One region of the Pantoea sp. PA1 genome, then DNA from elsewhere that is predicted to be linked to it. Evidence: predicted binding sites of a transcription regulator. Region 1 holds the regulator's gene; each other region holds the start of a gene.
The links. Region 1 encodes PurR, which represses purine synthesis genes. Its sites were predicted from a motif close to CANGCAAACGTTTGCNTG; they were not measured.

Region 1 (5,045 bases):
GCTGAAAATGGATGAAGAGGGATGGATTCAGACAGACCAGACGCTGCATTTTAACGTCGAACCTTTTGTCGGCTCGCTGCTGCACCCTGAAGCGCTGGCCTTTACCGGTATCGATCCCGCTAATCCGCTGCGCGGTGCCGTCAGTGAATATGAAGCGCTGCACGCCATTTTTAAAATGGTGCGCAAGGGGATCAAGGACAGCGGCTGCAATCGCGCCATCATGGTGGCGCACAACGCCACGTTTGACCTGAACTTTATGTCTGCGGCGGCTGAACGTGCCAGCCTGAAACGCAACCCGTTCCACCCCTTTGCGACCTTTGACACGGCAGCCCTGAGTGGGCTGGTGCTGGGTCAGACCGTGCTGGCGAAGGCGTGTATCGCTGCGGGAATGGAGTTTGACAGCAGTCAGGCACACTCGGCGCTGTATGATACGCAGCAGACCGCAACGCTGTTCTGTGAGCTGGTGAATCGCTGGAAGCGGTTAGGTGGCTGGCCCCTGCCCTTTGCCGAAGGCGATGCAGACACCAGCGCCTCCGTCTGAGGAATGCCACAACGAAAAAGGCCGACATTGCGTCGGCCTTTTTTTATTCTGCTTCTTTAAATTTTTCTGCGGTCTCTTTAATCAGCGACTGCAGTTCACCACGCTGTAACATCTCAACGATGATGTCGCATCCACCGACCAGTTCACCGTCTACCCACAGCTGCGGGAAAGTTGGCCAGTTGGCGTACTTTGGCAGCTCTGCACGAATGTCCGGGTTCTGCAGAATATCCACGTAAGCAAAACGCTCACCGCAGGCTGACAGTGCCTGCACCGCCTGTGCAGAGAAGCCGCAGCTTGGCAGCTTCGGAGAACCTTTCATGTACAGCAGGATCGGGTTTTCTGCGATCTGGCGCTGAATTTTTTCTACAGTACTCATAATTGCCTTCCTTAATTCGTCACTTCGTGTTTGTTTATTGTAGCGACTTCGCAGCGTGACTGAAAACGAGATTTTGATCGCTGCCTGCTGAAATCGCCATCCTGGTTAAGTCATGACAGGCACAGCGTGAATTCCTGATTATTAACAGCCGGTAACAGATTAATAATTCGTAATAATTTCGTTGATATAAGACGCTGAAAATGTTCATTTTCAGCACAATCGCGTGGGTTGCAAAGATTAACAATAAAAGGCATTACAGTTTTTAAAAGAACTGGACTAGAATGGCTTCGGCGCTGATCCTGGATCAGATTAATCTCAACTTTGTCGCGGTGCGTAGTGGCCCTGACAACTTAACTACTTAATGGACTATGCGTTTAATCATTACGCTTTTTATGCTGGCCTTTGCGCAACTGTTCTTCAACATCGCCGCCGCGTCTCCGCACGCTCCGGTGAACGTCAGTACGCATAAAGCAGAGAAAAAGAGTGCGCGCGAGGATGAGCGCCGCAAACGTCGCGTGGTGAAAACCACGACAAAAAAAACCCGTCTCAGCCCGGTTCAGAAGCTCAAAACGAAAAAACAGAAAAAAGTTGAACTGACCGCTAAACAGACACCTGCCAAAAAAACCTCGCTTAAGACCGCCCGACTCAGCACCAAAGAGAAAAAACGCTACGGCCACCAGCGCCTGCTGAAAAACGCGGATGCCAGCGAGACCGGCACCATTAAAATGAGCAAATCTCACCGTCAGCGCTACCAGAAAGCGCGTGAAACAGCGATGACCAAGCTCATGGGCCAGCTGGGCAAACCTTATCAGTGGGGCGGCACCTCCCCCCACACCGGCTTCGACTGCAGCGGATTGGTCTGGTACGCCTATAAAGATCTGGTGAAGTTTAAAATTCCGCGCACCGCTAACGAGATGTATCACCTGCGTGACGCTGCCCCTATCAAACGTGAGTCACTGGAAAAAGGCGATCTGGTCTTCTTCCGCATTAATGGCCGCGGAACCGCGGATCACGTCGGGGTTTACCTGGGTGACGGCAAGTTTATTCAGTCACCGCGTACCGGCAAAGATATTCAGATCAGTGCGTTAGGGGAAGATTACTGGCAGCGTCACTACATAGGTGCGCGTCGTGTAATGACGCCGAAAACCATTCGCTGAGCTGATGCAGTGTCAGAAAAAAGCCGAGAGAAGTCCCGGCTTTTTTATCAGTGCAGTACAGCGGTAAAACTAAAGGCCACAATCATCAGCAGGCAGCCGACAGTGGTCATTAACGCCAGTTTAAGATCGGTACTCATGGGTTGCTCTTTAACCACGTAATCATTGTGGTTATTCTATTTTCCCACAGCCGTGGGTAAAAATCTCGTTTTATCCGTTCAGCCTTGTTAGAATCCCGCCCTTGTTGCGCAACGCGCGCAGCCCTGATTCCGTTTGCGCACTTTTTCAGGCATTTATTCTCCGTCGGCCGCCGGTTTAATGCGCCATAACACGGCATTTTTGCGGAAAATACCCTGAGCAGACGCAAACGTTTAACACTACGCTTATCATACAGTTAGATAAGTCCTGGAGTCCGATTTTCATGGCAACAATTAAAGATGTGGCAAAACGCGCTGGCGTCTCCACGACCACGGTTTCGCACGTCATCAATAAAACCCGCTTCGTGGCTGAAGAGACGCGCGATGCGGTCTGGCAGGCGATCAAGGAACTGCACTACTCGCCGAGCGCCGTGGCGCGCAGCCTGAAGGTGAATCACACCCGGACGCTGGGGCTGCTGGCCACCTCCAGCGAAGCGCCCTATTTCGCTGAGATTATCGAAGCGGTCGAGAATCACTGTTTTGACAAAGGCTATACGCTGATTCTGGGGAATGCGCATAACGATCTGCAAAAACAGCGCGCCTACCTCAGCATGATGGCGCAGAAGCGCGTCGATGGCCTGCTGGTCATGTGCTCTGAATACCCGGACGACCTGCTGCAGATGCTGGAAGAGAACCGCAATATCCCGATGGTGGTGATGGACTGGGGCGAGTCGCGTGCCGACTTCACCGATACGGTGCTGGATAACGCCTTCCAGGGTGGCTATCTGGCGGGACGCTATCTGATTGAGCGCGGCCACCGCGACATCGGCGCCATCCCCGGTCAGATGGAGCGCAACACCGGGGGCGGACGTCATGCCGGTTTCCTTAAGGCGCTGGAAGAGGCGGGCATTCAGCCGCGCGCCGAGTGGATTGTGCAGGGTGACTTTGAGCCGGAGTCGGGCTATCAGGCGATGCAGCAGATCCTGTCGCAGAAGCAGCGCCCGACGGCGGTGTTCTGCGGTGGCGACATCATGGCTATGGGGGCGATTTGCGCCGCTGACGAGATGGGTCTGCGCGTTCCGCAGGACATTTCGGTGATCGGTTATGACAATGTGCGCAACGCGCGCTATTTTGCGCCTGCACTGACCACCGTCCATCAGCCCAAGGCTCAGCTGGGTGAGAAGGCGCTGGATATGCTGCTTGATCGCATCACCAGCAAGCGCGAAGTGTCACAAACGATTGAAGTCCATCCCACGCTGATTGAACGCCGTTCAGTTGCGGATGGTCCGTTCCGCGACTATCGCCGTTAATCCTCGCTTAACCACTCCTGATTAAGCGTTTGCGCATCACCCAGATAGCTGAGTAACCAGCCTGTTGCCGGTGATGCGCGATCCTCTGCCCAGCTGACACAGCAGGGGCTGTCCGGAAACGCCTGCGGCAGCGTCAGTTCCACCAGCGCGCCGCTGTCGAGCAGTGGCCGGGCCAGATGGCCCGGCACCATCGCCACGCACAATCCCGCCTGCACACACTCCAGCCCGGTTTGCCATTCCGGCACCACCAGCCTGCGCTGATTGTCCAGCGTCCACGTCATGCGCCGCGGCAGCGCCCGTGACGTATCCTCCAGCACCAGCGACGGCCAGTGACGCAGCGTGTCATCATCAATCCGGGTCGCCTGCGTCAGAGGATGGTCGGGTGCCACCACGCAGCGCCAGTTGAGCTTCCCCATATCCCGGAACGCAAACCGTCCGCCAACCGGTATCGCCTGGGTCGCGCCAATCGCGACATCGACCCGGCCATCGGCCAGGGCATCCCAGACCCCGTTGAAGACCTCATAACTGATGTGCAGCTCCATGTCCGGAAAGTGGCGATAAAAATCGTTAACCAGCTGCCGGGTACGCTGCGGTTTGGCGATGCGATCAACGGCAATGCTTAGCTGTCCGCGCCAGCCGTTAGCCAGCTGCTGACACTGCTGCCGGGTTGCGAGCATTTTTTTGATGACGCTGCGCCCTTCCCTGACAAAATGCTCCCCCGCCGGGGTCAGTACCACTTCACGGTGCTGACGCTCAAACAGCGGCACCGCCAGCCAGGTTTCCAGCTGGCGAACCGTATAGCTGATGGCAGACGGCACCCGATGTAACTCCTGCGCGGCGGCGCTGAAACTGCCCCCGCGTGCAACCGCGTCAACCACTTCCAGTGCATACTCTGACCACATAATCTGCCTTCAAAAATTTTAACAGCAACCGGCAAATATTACCGTTTCACAGCCGCAAACGCACCTTTTACACTCTGCCGCGTTTACCCTGCAAAATGAGAATCTGATGTTGTCGAATATAGGATTTATGCCCTACCTCGCTCTGCTCAGCATGCTGGGCTTTTTAGCCACCGATATGTACCTGCCCGCCTTTGGCGCGATGCAGGAGACGTTCCGCACCTCGCCCGGCCTGATCAGCGCCAGCATGAGTCTGTTTCTGGCCGGCTTCGCCTGTGGTCAGCTCTTCTGGGGCCCGCTCTCCGATCGCATCGGCCGTAAACCCGTGCTGCTGGCCGGGCTGGCACTGTTCGCCGCTGGCTGTGCGGGTATGCTGTGGGTGAATGATATCTTTCTGATGCTGGCGCTGCGCTTCATTCAGGCGATAGGCGTCTGTGCTGCCGCCGTAAGCTGGCAGGCGCTGGTCATCGACCGCTATCCGGCGGCGCGCGCCAGCAAAGTGTTCGCCACGATCATGCCGCTGGTGGCCCTCTCACCGGCGCTGGCACCGCTGCTTGGGGCATGGCTGATCGGCCATTTCCACTGGCGTTCGATTTTCCTGGTGCTGACCCTGATTGCGGTGGCGCTG
Region 2 (5,045 bases), on a different contig from region 1:
GAAACCTACGATCAGCAGAGCATTAACTTTGACGATCAGGTCGATGTGGTGTTTGAACTCAAGCCCAACGCGCCATAATGCAAAACGGGGCTGATGTCCCGTTTGAAATTGTTGACAAAACCTGGCCCGGTTCGCTGTGAGACGGTGCCTGCACAGGAAACAGGGTCAGATCGGAAAGTCGCTAAGGCCAATCCCTGGCCGCTCGGCCCGCACCATCCCTGGCGCGGGACGCTTTCCTCTTCTGACCCTGCTCCCTGCGCGTTTAACTTTTCTGTTGTTGTAAGAGTCTTCTTTATCCCGATTTGTCAGCAACAAAAACGGGGCTTTCGCCCCGTTTTTGTTTTCAGGCTGCCACGTCGTCCTGACGCAGCACCCGATGTCCATGCGCTATCAGCGCGTCGGTGACCCGACGCATCAGACGGCTCTCCGGCGCAAAACGATGCCAGTAGAGCATCCGGCGCTGATACAGGCCAGGCGTCAAATCGATTAACTCCCCGCTTGCCAGCTCGCGCTCAATCTGCAGATGCGGAATCATACAGCAGGTCGACCCCTGTCGTGCCATCTGCACAAAGGCTTCCGATGAGTTGACGATGTGGCAGGGCACGCTCCCGGGTGAGAGGTCGAAATTCTGCTGCAGGAAGGCCTGATGCATATCATCAAGGTGGTCGAACGCGACCGCAGGCGCCTTCAGCAGGGCAGAGCGGGTCACCCCGTTGGGGAAGAAGCGATCGGCAAAGTCGCGCGACGCCACAAACAGATAGTCGAGCGCGCCGAGCTGGTCCACCAGACAGCTGGGCAGCGGCTGCGGCTGAATACTAACCGCGCCCACCACCTCACCGCGACGCAGACGCTCCTGGGTGCGGGTTTCATCTTCCACCTGCAGATTCAGGCGCACGGGCGAGTCGGCCAGCACATCTTTCAGGGCGGGCAGCAGCCAGGTCGCCAGACTGTCGGCGTTGACCGCCAGCGACAGCAGCAGCGGCGTGGTTCCACTGTTCTCATCACCCAGCCACTCCTCTTCCAGCAGCTCGACCTGATGCAGTAACGCCAGCAATTTCTGGCCCTGTTCGGTCGGACGCGGCGGCACGGTGCGCACCAGTAGCGGCTGGCCAAACAGGTTTTCCAGCTGCTTGATACGCTGAGACACCGCCGACTGGGTGATGCAGAGTTTCTGTGCGGCTCGCTCAAACCCGCGTTCGCGGATCACTGAATCCAGCGCCTGAAGCGTTCGATAATCCGGGCGTTTCATTATTCTTCTCTCTCCTTCAGGGTGGACGTCACTATGCCACAAAAGTGCCGCCTGTGATGGCTCACCTGTTTTTTGTGGGCTGGCTTCCAAAGCGTTAAATCCACGTCGGTCAGCCGAGCATTTTCAGCCAGCCTTGTTTTATACTACGCGCACTTCGTTGTCGCACAGGTTTTAAACATACCATGACCCAGGATGAACTGAAAAAAGCCGTTGGCTGGGCTGCACTTGAGTACGTGCAGCCGGGAACGGTTGTTGGCGTAGGCACCGGATCCACCGCTGCCCACTTTATCGATGCGCTTGCCACAGTCAGGCATCAGATCGAAGGTGCCGTCTCCAGCTCGGATGCCTCGACTCTGAAACTGAAAAGCCTGGGCATTCCGGTGTTTGACCTGAACGAGATCGATCTGCTGTCGGTTTACGTCGATGGTGCGGATGAGATCAACCCGCAGATGCAGATGATCAAAGGCGGTGGCGCGGCGCTGACGCGTGAAAAGATCGTGGCCGCGGTGGCGCAGACCTTTATCTGTATCGCCGACGCCTCTAAAGAGGTCGATGTGCTGGGCCGCTTCCCGCTGCCGATCGAGGTGATCCCGATGGCGCGCAGTTACGTTGCGCGTGAGCTGGTTAAAATGGGCGGCCTGCCGGAGTATCGCCAGAATGTCATCACCGATAACGGCAACATCATTCTCGACGTGCATAATCTGACTATTCTCGATCCGATTGCGCTGGAAAAGAGCATCAACGCTTTGCCTGGCGTGGTCACCGTGGGCCTGTTTGCCGCACGCGGCGCCGATATTGCGCTGATAGGCGGTCCGGATGGCGTGAAAACCATCAAAAAATGATCTGTCCGGCGTCGATACGGCGCCGCTTATTTCTGCCTGCAAATCATCTTTTCTCGCCCGGGTGAAATTTGGTGACTTATGTCACATAACCGTTATCCGCAACGGTTTCATTCTCTCTTCAACCCTGACCCCGTGATTTTGTCTGGCATTGTGGTGCTGCCAGCCGTTGCCGTGCTGGCTCCCGGGCAATCGTTTGTATTGCCCGACGCGATTTTTTTGATATTTTGACAGAAGGCTGGCTTATGGTACTCCTCATTGAATGCTGAATAGGATCGGGAAATGGCAAAGGTATCACTGGATAAAGATAAGATTAAGTTCCTGCTGGTGGAGGGTGTGCATCAGAGCGCGCTGGACAACCTGCGGGCTGCAGGCTACACCAACATCGAATTTCACAAGGGCGCGCTGGACGCTGATGCATTAAAAGCCTCCATCCGTGATGCGCACTTCATTGGTATCCGTTCCCGCTCCCAGCTCACTGAAGAGATTTTTGCGGCAGCTGAAAAGCTGGTCGCTGTCGGCTGTTTCTGTATCGGAACCAACCAGGTTGACCTGCAGGCCGCCGCCAGCCGCGGAATCCCGGTCTTCAATGCGCCGTTCTCCAATACCCGCTCGGTCGCTGAACTGGTGATTGGTGAAATGCTGCTGATGCTGCGTGGCATCCCGGAAGCGAATGCCAAAGCGCACCGTGGTATCTGGAACAAGAATGCCAAAGGCTCATTCGAAGCGCGTGGGAAAAAACTCGGCATCATCGGTTACGGCCATATCGGGATGCAGCTGGGCGTGCTGGCAGAGAGCCTGGGCATGCACGTTTTCTTCTACGACATTGAAAACAAGCTGCCGCTGGGTAATGCCACTCAGGTTCGCCATCTGGCGGAACTGCTCAACATGAGCGACGTTGTGAGCCTGCACGTACCGGAAACCGTGTCGACACAGGATATGATCGGGGCGGAGCAGCTGGCGCAGATGAAGCCTGGCGCGCTGCTGATTAACGCCTCTCGCGGCACGGTTGTGGATATCCCGGCGCTGTGCGAAGCACTGGCCAGCAAGCATGTGGGAGGCGCGGCCATCGACGTCTTCCCGGTCGAGCCAGCCACCAACAGCGATCCCTTTATCTCTCCGCTGAGTGAGTTCGACAACGTGATCCTGACGCCGCACATTGGCGGTTCGACAGAAGAAGCGCAGGAGAACATCGGTATTGAAGTTGCGGGCAAGCTGGCGAAATATTCCGATAACGGCTCCACCCTGTCGGCGGTCAACTTCCCCGAAGTCTCACTGCCGATCCACGGCATCAGCGCCAGCCGTCTGCTGCACATCCACGAGAACCGTCCGGGCGTGCTGACGGCGATCAACCAGATTTTCGCCGAGCAGGGCATTAACATCGCCGCTCAGTATCTGCAGACGTCGCCATTTATGGGCTATGTGGTCATCGATATCGATGCTGAGCCGGAAGTGGCGGAGAAAGCTCTGCAGCTGATGAAGGCTATTCCGGGGACTATCCGCGCGCGTTTACTTTACTAAGCGCTACCCGCCTGGAGAGGCGCTGAGTCGCGTCTCTTCAGGTTTCATTGCAGCCAGGTGCGCCCGGACAGGGGATTAAGCCATCTGAAAGTGTCGTAAGATCACTTCCTCTACTCCCACTGCCACAGCTTTGACGGCGTCATTACGGCCGGTAAAGGCACATCCCATTCTGCCACCGGCAGGCTGTCAACCTGCTGACAATCGTGGGCCAGACCCACGGGCAAAAAGCCGTGCTGCCGCCAGTTCTGCAGCGTGCGATCGTAGAAGCCTCCGCCCATCCCCAGACGCTGACCGGCGTGATCAAACGCCACCAGCGGCACCATCATCAGATCCAGCTGATCCAGGGTGATCAATTGCCGGATGTCTAGCGGCGGTTCGGGAATACGCAGCTTATTGGTCTGCAAAGGGGTGTCGGGCGAATAGCGCAGAAACAGTAAATTACCGGGAGAGAAGGGGTGCAAAACCGGCAGACAGACCGTTTTTTTCAGATGCCACAACCGGGCAATCAGCGGACGGGTATTGAGCTCTCCATCCACCGACAGAAACAGGGCAATATTTTGTGCGGCAGTAAGCGGGGCGTAGTTCAGGGCCAGCTCCGCAAGCTGTTCGGCCGCCTGGGCCTGCTGCTCGTCCGTCAGGGCCCGGCGCAGATGACGCACCTGCTGGCGAATTTCCTGACGCTGTAACATGGAAGGTGCAGAGATGGAAGGTTCAGACATGATTTCCCCGCCGGATAAGTCGCTGTTCAGCGACTATAACATGTCGGTCGGGGGAAAAAAGCAGGAGTGCTGAAAGGGAGATCTCCGAGATGCCGCCGTAGGCTGTAACCCTTGAACCCTTGGTTCAAGGTGAACATGCCGTCGTAACCATCAGGCTTCTCGGACGGACCGAGCATGCACACAGGTTACAGAGCGTCACATTCTGTTTTTTCGAAATATCGGCTCAGGGGACTGGCCCACTTGCAAACATCTCAGAGAAAATTTACCTCACCGTTACTGTAGCACAGCAACCATGAAGTTTTATTCGAACTTCGCATCCTGGCGGTCGGTTATGCGACCCTGCTCAACTAACGCCTGCTCAATCGTCTGCTGCAGCATACGGATACGCTGTTCCATATTAGCAGCATAATCGCGCGTTTTCACTTTCTCTTGCGCCAGTTCATGGCAGACGTTTAACGCGGCGATGAACACCAGTTGCTCTGTATTTGTGACTCTAGTGCGAACTTTTAAATCTTGCAACCGCTGATTGAGATCGTCAGCCGCACTATTGAGCGCATCTTGCTGCTCTGGCGGACAATTCACTCTTAACGAACGACCAAAAATTTGTAAATCTACCGGTTGTGCAGACATGCCACCTTCCTGACTGATTACTTCGCTCGCAACTCCCTTAGCAGTCAATGGCTTGGGAGGCGGGCAACTATATAGACCCACGAAATA
Region 3 (5,045 bases), on a different contig from region 1:
TCGCTTCACCGCCGACAGCGCCATCGTCGCCGCCTGCTATTTTGCCGGTCACTTTATGATCGTGCGCTCCTTGTGGGTGGTGTGATAAAAGCGGCTTGACTCTGGAGTCCACTCCAGAGTGTAGGATAAGGGATGAGCTGCATGGCTCATCCCGCTCTTCTTACGCTCCGGAGGTCATATGCACCAACATCACGCCTGTGGCTGCGGCAAACCCCGTGCCAGTCACGCTGCAGCAAAACCGCTGTGCCAGGTTCGCCAGGCCCGTCCCCTCTCCCTTTCTGTTCATGCTGCGACACCCGTAACGGCTGATACGGCAGGCTGCTGCTGTGAAAGCAACAGCAGCCCTGGCACGGAGGCCGACGCCGCAGAGGAAAGCGACCGGCGAGACGCCGGTTACCCCTTTAGCTGGCAGGTCAGCGGGATGGATTGCCCCGGCTGCGCCCGCACCATTGAGACGGCCGTGCGCCAGATAAGCGGCGTCACCGACGCCCGCGTCCTGTTCAGCAGTGAGAAGCTTGTCGTCAGCGCCAGCCAGGATGTCCGGAACGCTGTCGAACAGGCGGTCAGAAAAGCCGGATTTGAGCTGACGGCCTCATCAGCCTCCTCAGTCACTCCCGCCGCCCGTCCGGGCTGGCAGCAAAACCGGATGCTGCTTTTACTGGCGCTGCTGGTGCTGCTCAGCAGCGTTCTCGGCCAGTTCGCGCCCGCCTGGGGGGATCGGCTGTTTGTGCTGACCACGCTCATCGGGCTGGCCCCGGTAGCCCGCGGCGCCTGGCAGCGCCTGCGCAGCGGTTCGCCGTTTACCATCGAAACATTAATGACGCTGGCGTCGGCGGGCGCGCTGATCATTGGCGCCCACGCCGAAGCGGCGATGGTGCTGCTGCTGTTTCAGCTGGGTGAACAGCTGGAAGGCTATGCCGCCGCCAGAGCGCGCAGTGGGGTGACCCGCCTGATGGCGTTACGGCCTGAATCGGCGATCCGCCTGCAACAGGGTCAGCGCACGGAAGTTCCCCTCGCGGCGCTGCGCCCCGGCGATCGGATTGAAGTGGCGGCGGGCAGCCGACTGCCGGTCGACGGCCGGTTAATCAGCCCGCTCGCCAGCTTCGATGAGAGCGCGCTGACCGGTGAGTCACTGCCGGTCACGCGAGCCAGCGGCGAAACGATTCCCGCCGGTGCCACCAGCGTGGATCGTCAGGTGGAGCTGGAAGTGGTGTCGGAACCGGGTGAAAGCGCTATTGACCGTATCCTGCAGCTGATTGAAGAGGCGGAGACACACCGTGCCCCGGTCGAGCGCTTTATCGACCAGTTCAGTCGTCTCTACACGCCGCTGGTGATGCTGCTGTCGCTGCTGGTGATGGTGGGGCCGCCCCTGCTCGGCGCAGGCGACTGGCAGCCGTGGATCTACAAGGGCCTGACCCTGCTGCTGATCGGCTGTCCCTGTGCGCTGGTGATCTCCACCCCCGCGGCCATTACCTCCGGGCTGGCGGCGGCGGCACGGCAGGGTGCACTGATCAAAGGCGGCGCGGCGCTGGAGCGGCTGAGTTCGCTGCGCAAAGTCGCGTTTGATAAAACCGGCACCCTGACGCCGGGCAAACCGCAGCTGACACAGATCCTGCGGTTTGGCGCGGCCAGTGAAGCGGAGATGCTGGCGCTGAGCGCCGCAGCCGAACAGGGGGCGACCCATCCGCTGGCCAGCGCCATTGTGGCGGCCGCCCAGGCGCGTCATCTGCCGATGCCGGATGCACGGGATCAGCAGGTTCTGGCCGGACGCGGCATCCGGGCCCGTGTAGCAGAGCAGCAGATTGAACTGCTGACGCCCGCTCATGCGCCAGGGCTGACCGCACAGCAGCGCAGGCAGATTGCGCAGCAGGAGGAGGAAGGTAACACCCTGGTGGTGCTGATGCGCGACGGTGAGGCGCTGGGTGCGCTGGCATTGCGCGATCGGCTGCGCAGCGATGCAGTGGCGGCCATTCAGGGGCTGAACCGGCTCGGCATTGAGAGTCTGATGCTGACCGGCGATAACCCGCGCGCCGCCGCGACGCTCGCCCGCGAGCTGGGGATCGATTATCGCGCCAGCCTGCTGCCCGCCGATAAAGTGGCCGCTATCCGTGAGCTGAGTCAGCAGCAGCCGCTGGCGATGGTCGGGGATGGCATCAATGATGCACCGGCAATGAAAGCAGCAACGCTGGGCATTGCCATGGGCAGCGGCACCGATGTGGCACTGGAAGCGGCCGATGCAGCGCTGACGCGGAATCAGCTCACGCAGCTGGCCCCGATGATTGCGCTGGCGCGCCGGACACGCCGCATTATCCGTCAGAATATCGGCATTGCGCTGGGGCTGAAGGCGATTTTTCTGGTCACGACCCTGCTGGGGCTGACCGGACTCTGGCTGGCGGTGCTGGCGGATTCCGGTGCGACCGCGCTGGTAACGGCCAACGCGCTGCGCCTGCTGCGCCACCGCGACTGAGCGCGCGGCGCCGGCCAGGGGCGGGGGATAACAGCGGCCGGTGCGGCTGGGGTTATCCCGCCATCCCTTTGCGGATCAGAAACTGATAGGGCAGCGTCTCCGTCTGCTGCGCCAGCAGACCATGTTCCATAAAGCGGCAAAAGCCGGGAATATCGCGGGTTGTGGCGGGATCGTCGGCAATGATCAGTAAGGTCTCACCCTCCTGCAGGCCACGTACGGTTTTGCGCACCATCATCACCGGCTCCGGGCAACGCAGGCCGCGGGCATCCAGCTGATGGTCGGCAGAGGAAAAAAGATCGCTCATATTCAACTCGCTTCAGGTCAGGGGCGCTCATTCTAGCGCGTGCTGACCGTGACGCAAGGCGATAACGATTGCGCTAAAATTAACCATTGCATAAAAAGCACAACGCGGTAATATGCCGCCGCTTTTTGCTCATAAAACTGCCTGGCACCGCCCGAACGGTGTCCCGCAATGGGTTCCCTCACCCCAACATTAAAAAGGTTGACTATGCTCGCATTTTCTTCGCGTCAGCGCATGCATGCGCTTTTCTGGTTGTCGCTTTTTCACCTGCTGGTGATCACATCGAGCAACTACCTGGTTCAGCTGCCTGTTTCTGTCTTTGGCTTCCACACCACGTGGGGCGCGTTCAGCTTCCCGTTTATCTTCCTGGCGACCGATCTCACCGTGCGTATTTTTGGCGCACCGCTGGCCCGTCGTATTATCCTGGCGGTGATGATCCCGGCGCTGTTTATCTCTTACGGCGTTTCGTCGCTGTTTTATCAGGGAGAGTGGCAGGGCTGGCAGGCACTGAAAGAGATCAACCTGTTCGTGGCCCGCATCGCCTGCGCCAGCTTTATGGCCTATGCGCTGGGTCAGATCCTCGACGTTCACGTCTTCAACCGGCTGCGCCGCCTGCCGCAGTGGTGGGTCGCACCGGGCTGCGCCATGTTCCTGGGGAATATCAGCGATACGCTGGCCTTCTTCTTTATCGCCTTCTATAAAAGTCCCGATGCGTTTATGGCGCAGCACTGGGTGGAGATTGCGCTGGTGGATTACAGCTTCAAGGTGCTGATCTGCATGGTCTTCTTCCTGCCCGCTTACGGCGTGCTGCTTAACGCCGCGCTGAAACGTCTGGCTGAACGCCAGACTGCCCGCCAGGTAAATTTCGGCTAATCCGCCATACATTTTTCCGCCATTACCCGCTAAGATCTTCTGACAATCATCAGGTTGCGTTTGCAGCCTGATTCCTGTTGTACTGATGCCTGACCGGAAATTTAAAAAGGGATTCTGATGCGTAACCTGGTGAAATATGTAGGAATGGGCTTACTGGTTCTGGGCTTAGCAGCCTGCGATCAGAAGAAAGATGACGCGGCGAATGACAACGGCGTCAGCGCCAGTCAGTCGGCGCAAACCGTGACGCTGATGGATGGCAAACTGAGCTTCTCACTGCCGCCAGGCATGTCAGACAAAAGCGGCAAACTGGGTTCGCAGACAACCAATATGCATGTCTATGCGGATGAAACCGGAGCCCGCGCCATCATCGTGATTGCCGGTGAGCCGACCAGCGAAGCGCTGGATGTGCTGTCGCAGCGTATGGAGCAGCAGCAGCGCAACCGCGACCCGCAGCTGCAGGTGGTGTCGAACAAAGCGGTAACGCTGAAAGATCAGCCTGCTCAGCAGCTGGATACGGTGATCTCTGCCAACAACCAGACCTCCTGGTCTTCGGTGGTGCTGGCGAAGGTCGACGGCAAGCTGGTGACGCTGCAGATTACGCTGCCAGGCGATAATCAGCAGCAGGCGCAGAGCGATGCTGACAACATCGTGAAGAGCATCTCGCTGAAATAAGCCGATCGCTGGCCTCTCTGCATTGCAGGGAGGCCAGCATTCTCAGAGCTGTTTATAACCCCGCATTCTCACGAATATATTTTCGCGCTTTGACCGCATATTCAAACGGATTGGCCAGTGCCGGGTCCTGCTCCGCTTCCACGACCATCCAGCCCTGATAGCCATACTCATCCAGAATTTTAAACACCGGCTTAAAGTCGATGACGCCATCGCCCGGAACGGTGAAGGTGCCCTTTTTCACCCCCTCCAGGAAGGAGAGATGATTCTCGCGAACCGCCGCGACCACCTCATCACGTACATCCTTGAGATGAACATGGAAGATGCGCGGCAGATAGTTCTCCAGCACCGCCAGCATCTGCTGCTGTGACCCCTCGGAGTAGTAGATGTGGCCGGTGTCATAGAGCAATCCGACCCGATCGTCAGTCATGGCCATAAAGCGGTCAATCTCTTCGGTGGTCTGAATGCCGGTGCCCATATGGTGATGCAGCGTGACGCGCATCCCCTTCTCTGCCGCGAGGCGTGCCAGTTCGTTGTAGCCGTCGGCCGTTAACTGCCACTCCTCATCACTGAAAATGGGTTTCTGCTCAAACACCGCCAGCGGGGTGCCCTGAATACTTTTGCTCTGCTCAGAGCAGCCAATCACCCGCGCGCCCATTGCATGGAGAAAGTTCATGTGATTGATGAACTCATCGATGGTTTTTGCTTTATCGCCGTTGGCGAAGAAGGTACTGA
Region 4 (5,045 bases), 410 kb from region 1:
CCTTCGCCGGTAACCCACAGCGATCAGCCGGTGGCAGTGAGTCCTTCCGCTACGCCGGTCAACGATCTGCCTGCGCCATCGCCGCAGTCACCCGGCAACGTTCAGAGCCAGACGCTGGAAGGCAACACCGCCAATGTCTATGACGAGACGCTGGTGGCGGCGGTTAAACGTTTTCAGCAGTGGCAGGGACTGGATGGTGATGGCGCTATCGGTGCCAGAACGCGGCAGTGGCTGAACGTCTCACCCCAGATGCGCGCTTCGTTACTGGCGCTGAATATTCAGCGGCTGCGCCTGCTGCCGGATGATATGCACAACGGCATTATGGTCAACATCGCCAACTACTCGCTGATCTACTACAACAACGGCAACAAGATCCTCTCTTCCCGGGTCATTGTCGGGCGTCCCGATCGTAAAACACCACTGATGCGCAGCGCGCTCAATAATGTGGTGCTCAATCCGCCGTGGAATGTGCCGACGACGCTGGTGCGCAAAGATATCATCCCTAAAGTGAAACAGGACCCCACCTATCTCTACAAGCATGGTTATACCCTGCTGTCGGGCTGGAGTGCTGACGCTGAAGTGATCGATCCCAGCATGATCGACTGGCGCATGGTTTCCGCTGCATCCTTCCCTTACCGGATGATTCAGGCTCCGGGTCAGACGAATGCGCTGGGCCGATACAAATTCAACATGCCTAGTTCAGATGCCATCTATCTGCATGACACGCCAAACCATAACCTGTTTCAGCGTGATATTCGTGCGCTCAGCTCAGGCTGCGTGCGTGTGAATAAGGCATCAGAACTGGCCGGGTTGTTACTGCAGGATGCAGGCTGGAACGACTCCCGTATTTCCAGCACCCTGAAAGAGGGGGATACCCGTTATGTGCCGATTCGCCATCGCATCCCGGTCAATCTCTATTACCTTACGGCCTGGGTTGCTGATGATGGCAAGCCGCAGTTCAGAACAGATATTTACAATTATGATGACACCGCCCGTTCGGGCAGTCAGGCACTGAGCCGGGCCAAACAGTTATTGCTCTAGTGATTGATTTTAAATCGTTAGCGGCGCACCTGGCACCGTAAGAAATATCCTCTGAGAGCGATTCCTTCGGGAATCGCCTCTCAAACACGCCCCACATGGGTTGACGCTTACCTGAGAGAAAGTTATGGTTCGGCCTGTGCGCTTTTTGCACATTTCTATGGCTTCACTCTCAGGTAAACCGCTACATGTCTACTATTGATTCTTTTCGTCGCAACCTGCTGCTTTGCGGTAGTGCCGCCGCCGGACTGGCATTATTGCCCGCTTCTGCAAGGGCTTCGCTTTCCACATCTCGCCCGCGTGTATTGATGCTTAACAATCTTCACACCGGTGAAACCCTTAAAACTGAATTTTTTAATGGTAAGAGTTACGACAAGGATGAGTTGACACGATTAAATCACTTTTTCCGTGACTACCGCGCCAATAAAGTGAAAAGCATTGATCCGCACCTCTTCGATCAGATTTTCCGCCTGCAGGCACTGCTCGGTACGCGCAAACCTGTCCAGCTGGTCTCGGGCTACCGTTCACTGGCGACCAACAATATGTTACGTGAGAGCGGTCCGGGAGTCGCGAAGCATAGCTATCACACCAAAGGCCAGGCGATGGATTTCCATATTGAAGGGGTTTCATTAGCCAATGTACGCAAAGCGGCGTTATCTCTGCGTGCGGGTGGTGTAGGATATTATCCCCGCAGTAACTTTGTACATATTGATACCGGTCCGATCAGGCACTGGTAACGACACCGGCGACGCTGCGTGAGCCGGTCATGGAGCGTTATGAACTACCACATTATTCCTGTTACAGCCTTTGCCCAGAACTGTTCCGTTATCTGGTGCGGCACCACCCGTGAAGCTGCTTTGGTCGATCCAGGCGGCGATGCCGATCTGATTAAACAAACGCTGGAACAGCTCAGACTCAAACCCGCTCAGATTCTGCTGACCCATGGTCATCTCGATCATGTCGGAGCCGCGGTAGAACTGGCGGCTTACTATCAGATCCCTATTGTCGGGCCACAAAAGCGGGATGCTTTCTGGCTGGAGGCGCTGCCCACGCAGAGCCGGATGTTCGGACTGGAAGAGTGCGCCCCTTTTACGCCGGATCGCTGGCTGGAAGAGGGGGAGAGTGTGCAGGTCGGGCTGACTACGCTGGAGGTCCTGCACTGCCCGGGCCATTCACCTGGTCATGTGGTGTTCTTTGACCGTCCCGGAAGGCTGCTGATTTCAGGTGATGTGATTTTTAATGGCGGCGTGGGGCGAACAGACTTCCCGCAGGGCGATCATCAGCAGTTAATTGAGGCGATTCACACTAAATTGCTGCCGCTGGGCGATGATGTGACTTTTCTGCCCGGCCACGGCCCGATCTCCACACTGGGACAGGAACGCATCAGCAATCCTTTCCTGCAGTAAATCAGACCTTTTGCTGCCATAAAAAATGGGCCCTCAGGCCCATTTTTGTTTATCGCCTGCCTCAGAGCACCGCGACAATCGCTTCGCACAGCGCCGACATGTTGTCCGGCGTCATTCCGGCCACATTCACGCGACCAGAGTTAACGGCATACACAGCGAACTCTTCACGCAGGCGAATAACCTGCTCTTTGGTTAAGCCGCTGAATGAAAACATGCCGTTTTGCTTAATGATAAAGCTGAAGTCACGCTGCGCACCTTTCTCTGCCAGCGTGTTAACAAACAGCTGCCGCATACGCTGAATGCGCTGACGCATGTCCGACAGCTCCTGCTCCCAGATCGTCCGCAGCGCGTCGTTACTCAGAATCGTCGCGACGACGGCCGCACCATGCGCCGGGGGGTTGGAGTAGTTGGCACGAATGGTGTATTTCACCTGGCTGAATGCGGTTTCTGCTACGCCGGCGTCGGCCGCTACCAGCGTGATGGCCCCCACGCGCTCATTGTAGAGACCAAAATTCTTCGAGTATGAGCTGGCGACGATCAGCTCCTGATGTGACGCGGCGAAAATACGCAGGCCTTCGGCATCTTCGTCCAGACCACGGGCAAAGCCCTGATAAGCGAAATCGAACAGCGGCAGCCAGCCATTCGCCTGTGAGATCTCTGCCAGCTTCTGCCACTGCTCCGCTGTCGGATCGATACCGGTCGGGTTATGGCAGCAGCCGTGGAAAAGTACCACGTCGCCAGGCTGAACCTGACTCAGCGACGCCAGCATTCCCTCAAAATCAAGCGTATGGTTTGCCGCGTCATAATAGTGATATTCACACACCTCAAGACCGGCAGCATTGAACACATTTTTATGATTCGGCCAGCTGGGATTGCTGATCCAGACCCGTTTTACCGCCGTCTGCGTGGCCAGAAAATCTGCCGCAATGCGCAGCGCGCCTGTGCCACCTGGCGTCTGTGCCGTACGTGCACGGCGAGCGCTAATCAGTGGGCTGTCATTGCCGAACAGCAGGGCCTGCGTGCAGCGCGCGAAATCCGCCAGACCATCAATGCTGAGATAGTTTTTGGTGGTTTCGTTTTCCAGCAGATACTGCTCAGCCTTTTTAACACTGGTCAGCACCGGGGTCTTGCCGGTTTCGTCTTTATAGACGCCGATACCCAGATTGATTTTTTCAGGGCGGTCATCAGCACGAAACAGATCGGCGAGCCCGAGAATAGGATCGGCGGGTGCAGCAGAGATCGATTCAAACATGTGTCAGGTCCATTAGCGTGAACGTTTGCAAGAGGGCTCTCAGGTTAACGTCCGGCCAGGCAAATGCCAACCGTTTGCGAATCAAAATGCTCTATTTTGCGGTGCGGATTGCGCGATGGTGAGATAAAGACGTTAACGCAGAGCGGAAAGGGGTTAAGCAGCGCAGAGGTTGTGATTAACGGCCATAAAAAAACGGGGCCGTGGCCCCGTTTTTCAACATGTTTAAAGCAGGATTAGAACTGGTAAACCAGGCCCACTGCTACAGTGTCATCAGAGTTCAGACCCAGACGGTTGTTGTCATCCAGCTGGTTAATCTGATAGTCCACATAGGTAGACATGTTTTTGTTGAAGTAATAAGTTGCGCCGACGTCAATGTATTTAACCAGGTCAGCATCGCCCACGCCTTCGATGTCCTTGCCTTTAGACTGAACGTAGGCAATAGATGGACGCAGACCGAAGTCGAACTGATACTGTGCAACCAGTTCAATGTTCTGAGCTTTGTTAGCAGAGGCAGCGCTGGTGGTGTTGTTCAGGCCAGTCACAACAGAGATAGGCGTAGAGTTACGGGTTTCACCGTACATCGCTGCCAGATAAACGTTGTTTGCATCATATTTCAGAGCAGTTGCCCAGTTTTCAGCGCGTTTGCCCTGACCAACAACGTTACCGTTGATATCAGTGGTACCGTCTGCCTGAGAGTCGGTACGATCGCTGCTGCTGTATGCACCAACTACACCAACACCGATTGGTGAGGTATAGCTGGTCGATGCGCCCCAGCCGTCGCCGTTAGCACGACGAGTGTCGGTACGCTCGTTTTTGCCCTGATACTGAACAGCGAAATCCCAGCCATCTACCAGACCAAAGAAGTTGGTGTTGCGGTAGGTCAGCAGGCCGGTGCTACGACCGTTCATGAAGTTGTCAGAGTATCCTGAGTCGCCACCGAATTCTGGCAGCATATCGGTCCAGCCGATTGCATCGTAAACCACACCGTAGTTACGGCCGTAGTCGATTGAACCTGCATCGCCGAATTTCAGACCGGCAAAGCCCAGACGAGTCTTGTTGCCGTTCTGTGCGTCAGAACCTTCAGAGTTGTTCGCCTGAATGTTATATTCCCACTGGCCGTAACCGGTCAGCTGGTCATTAATCTGAGTTTCACCTTTGAAGCCGAAACGAACGTAGGATTTGTCACCGTTGTTGCCATCGCCATTTGCTGCATCGTTATCAGAGAAGTAATGCAGACCAACAGCTTTACCGTACAGGTCCAGTTTGTTGCCGTCTTTGTTATAGATTTCGGCAGCATTGGCTGCGCCGGCGGCTAACAGAGCAGGGATAACCACTGCCAGAATATTGCG

Region 2: the regulator PurR is predicted to act here: its motif matches at 2,274-2,291, upstream of serA (phosphoglycerate dehydrogenase).
Region 3: the regulator PurR is predicted to act here: its motif matches at 2,934-2,951, upstream of AC1V0D_RS18155 (7-cyano-7-deazaguanine/7-aminomethyl-7-deazaguanine transporter).
Region 4: the regulator PurR is predicted to act here: its motif matches at 3,760-3,777, upstream of AC1V0D_RS02905 (amino acid aminotransferase).

The regions. Positions count from the first base shown of each region.
Region 1 is NZ_JBXGEE010000001.1:975,565-980,609, reverse strand. It holds gene rnt (ribonuclease T) at 1-541, shown strand, start outside; gene AC1V0D_RS04835 (Grx4 family monothiol glutaredoxin) at 585-920, opposite strand; gene AC1V0D_RS04830 (C40 family peptidase) at 1,286-2,074, shown strand; gene cydH (cytochrome bd-I oxidase subunit CydH) at 2,122-2,211, opposite strand; gene purR (HTH-type transcriptional repressor PurR) at 2,493-3,518, shown strand; gene punR (DNA-binding transcriptional activator PunR) at 3,515-4,420, opposite strand; gene punC (purine nucleoside transporter PunC) at 4,527-5,045, shown strand, end outside.
Region 2 is NZ_JBXGEE010000004.1:273,727-278,771, forward strand. It holds gene AC1V0D_RS16845 (oxidative stress defense protein) at 1-78, shown strand, start outside; gene AC1V0D_RS16850 (LysR family transcriptional regulator ArgP) at 344-1,249, opposite strand; gene rpiA (ribose-5-phosphate isomerase RpiA) at 1,432-2,091, shown strand; gene serA (phosphoglycerate dehydrogenase) at 2,371-3,609, shown strand; gene AC1V0D_RS16865 (5-formyltetrahydrofolate cyclo-ligase) at 3,720-4,328, opposite strand; RNA gene ssrS (6S RNA) at 4,406-4,589, opposite strand; gene zapA (cell division protein ZapA) at 4,629-4,958, opposite strand.
Region 3 is NZ_JBXGEE010000005.1:119,372-124,416, forward strand. It holds gene AC1V0D_RS18140 (lysoplasmalogenase) at 1-85, shown strand, start outside; gene AC1V0D_RS18145 (zinc/cadmium/mercury/lead-transporting ATPase) at 179-2,467, shown strand; gene tusA (sulfurtransferase TusA) at 2,520-2,771, opposite strand; gene AC1V0D_RS18155 (7-cyano-7-deazaguanine/7-aminomethyl-7-deazaguanine transporter) at 2,976-3,641, shown strand; gene AC1V0D_RS18160 (DcrB family lipoprotein) at 3,759-4,313, shown strand; gene iolE (myo-inosose-2 dehydratase) at 4,366-5,045, opposite strand, start outside.
Region 4 is NZ_JBXGEE010000001.1:565,269-570,313, forward strand. It holds gene ldtD (L,D-transpeptidase) at 1-1,041, shown strand, start outside; gene mepK (peptidoglycan L,D-endopeptidase MepK) at 1,227-1,775, shown strand; gene AC1V0D_RS02900 (MBL fold metallo-hydrolase) at 1,815-2,444, shown strand; gene AC1V0D_RS02905 (amino acid aminotransferase) at 2,506-3,696, opposite strand; gene ompF (porin OmpF) at 3,930-5,045, opposite strand, start outside.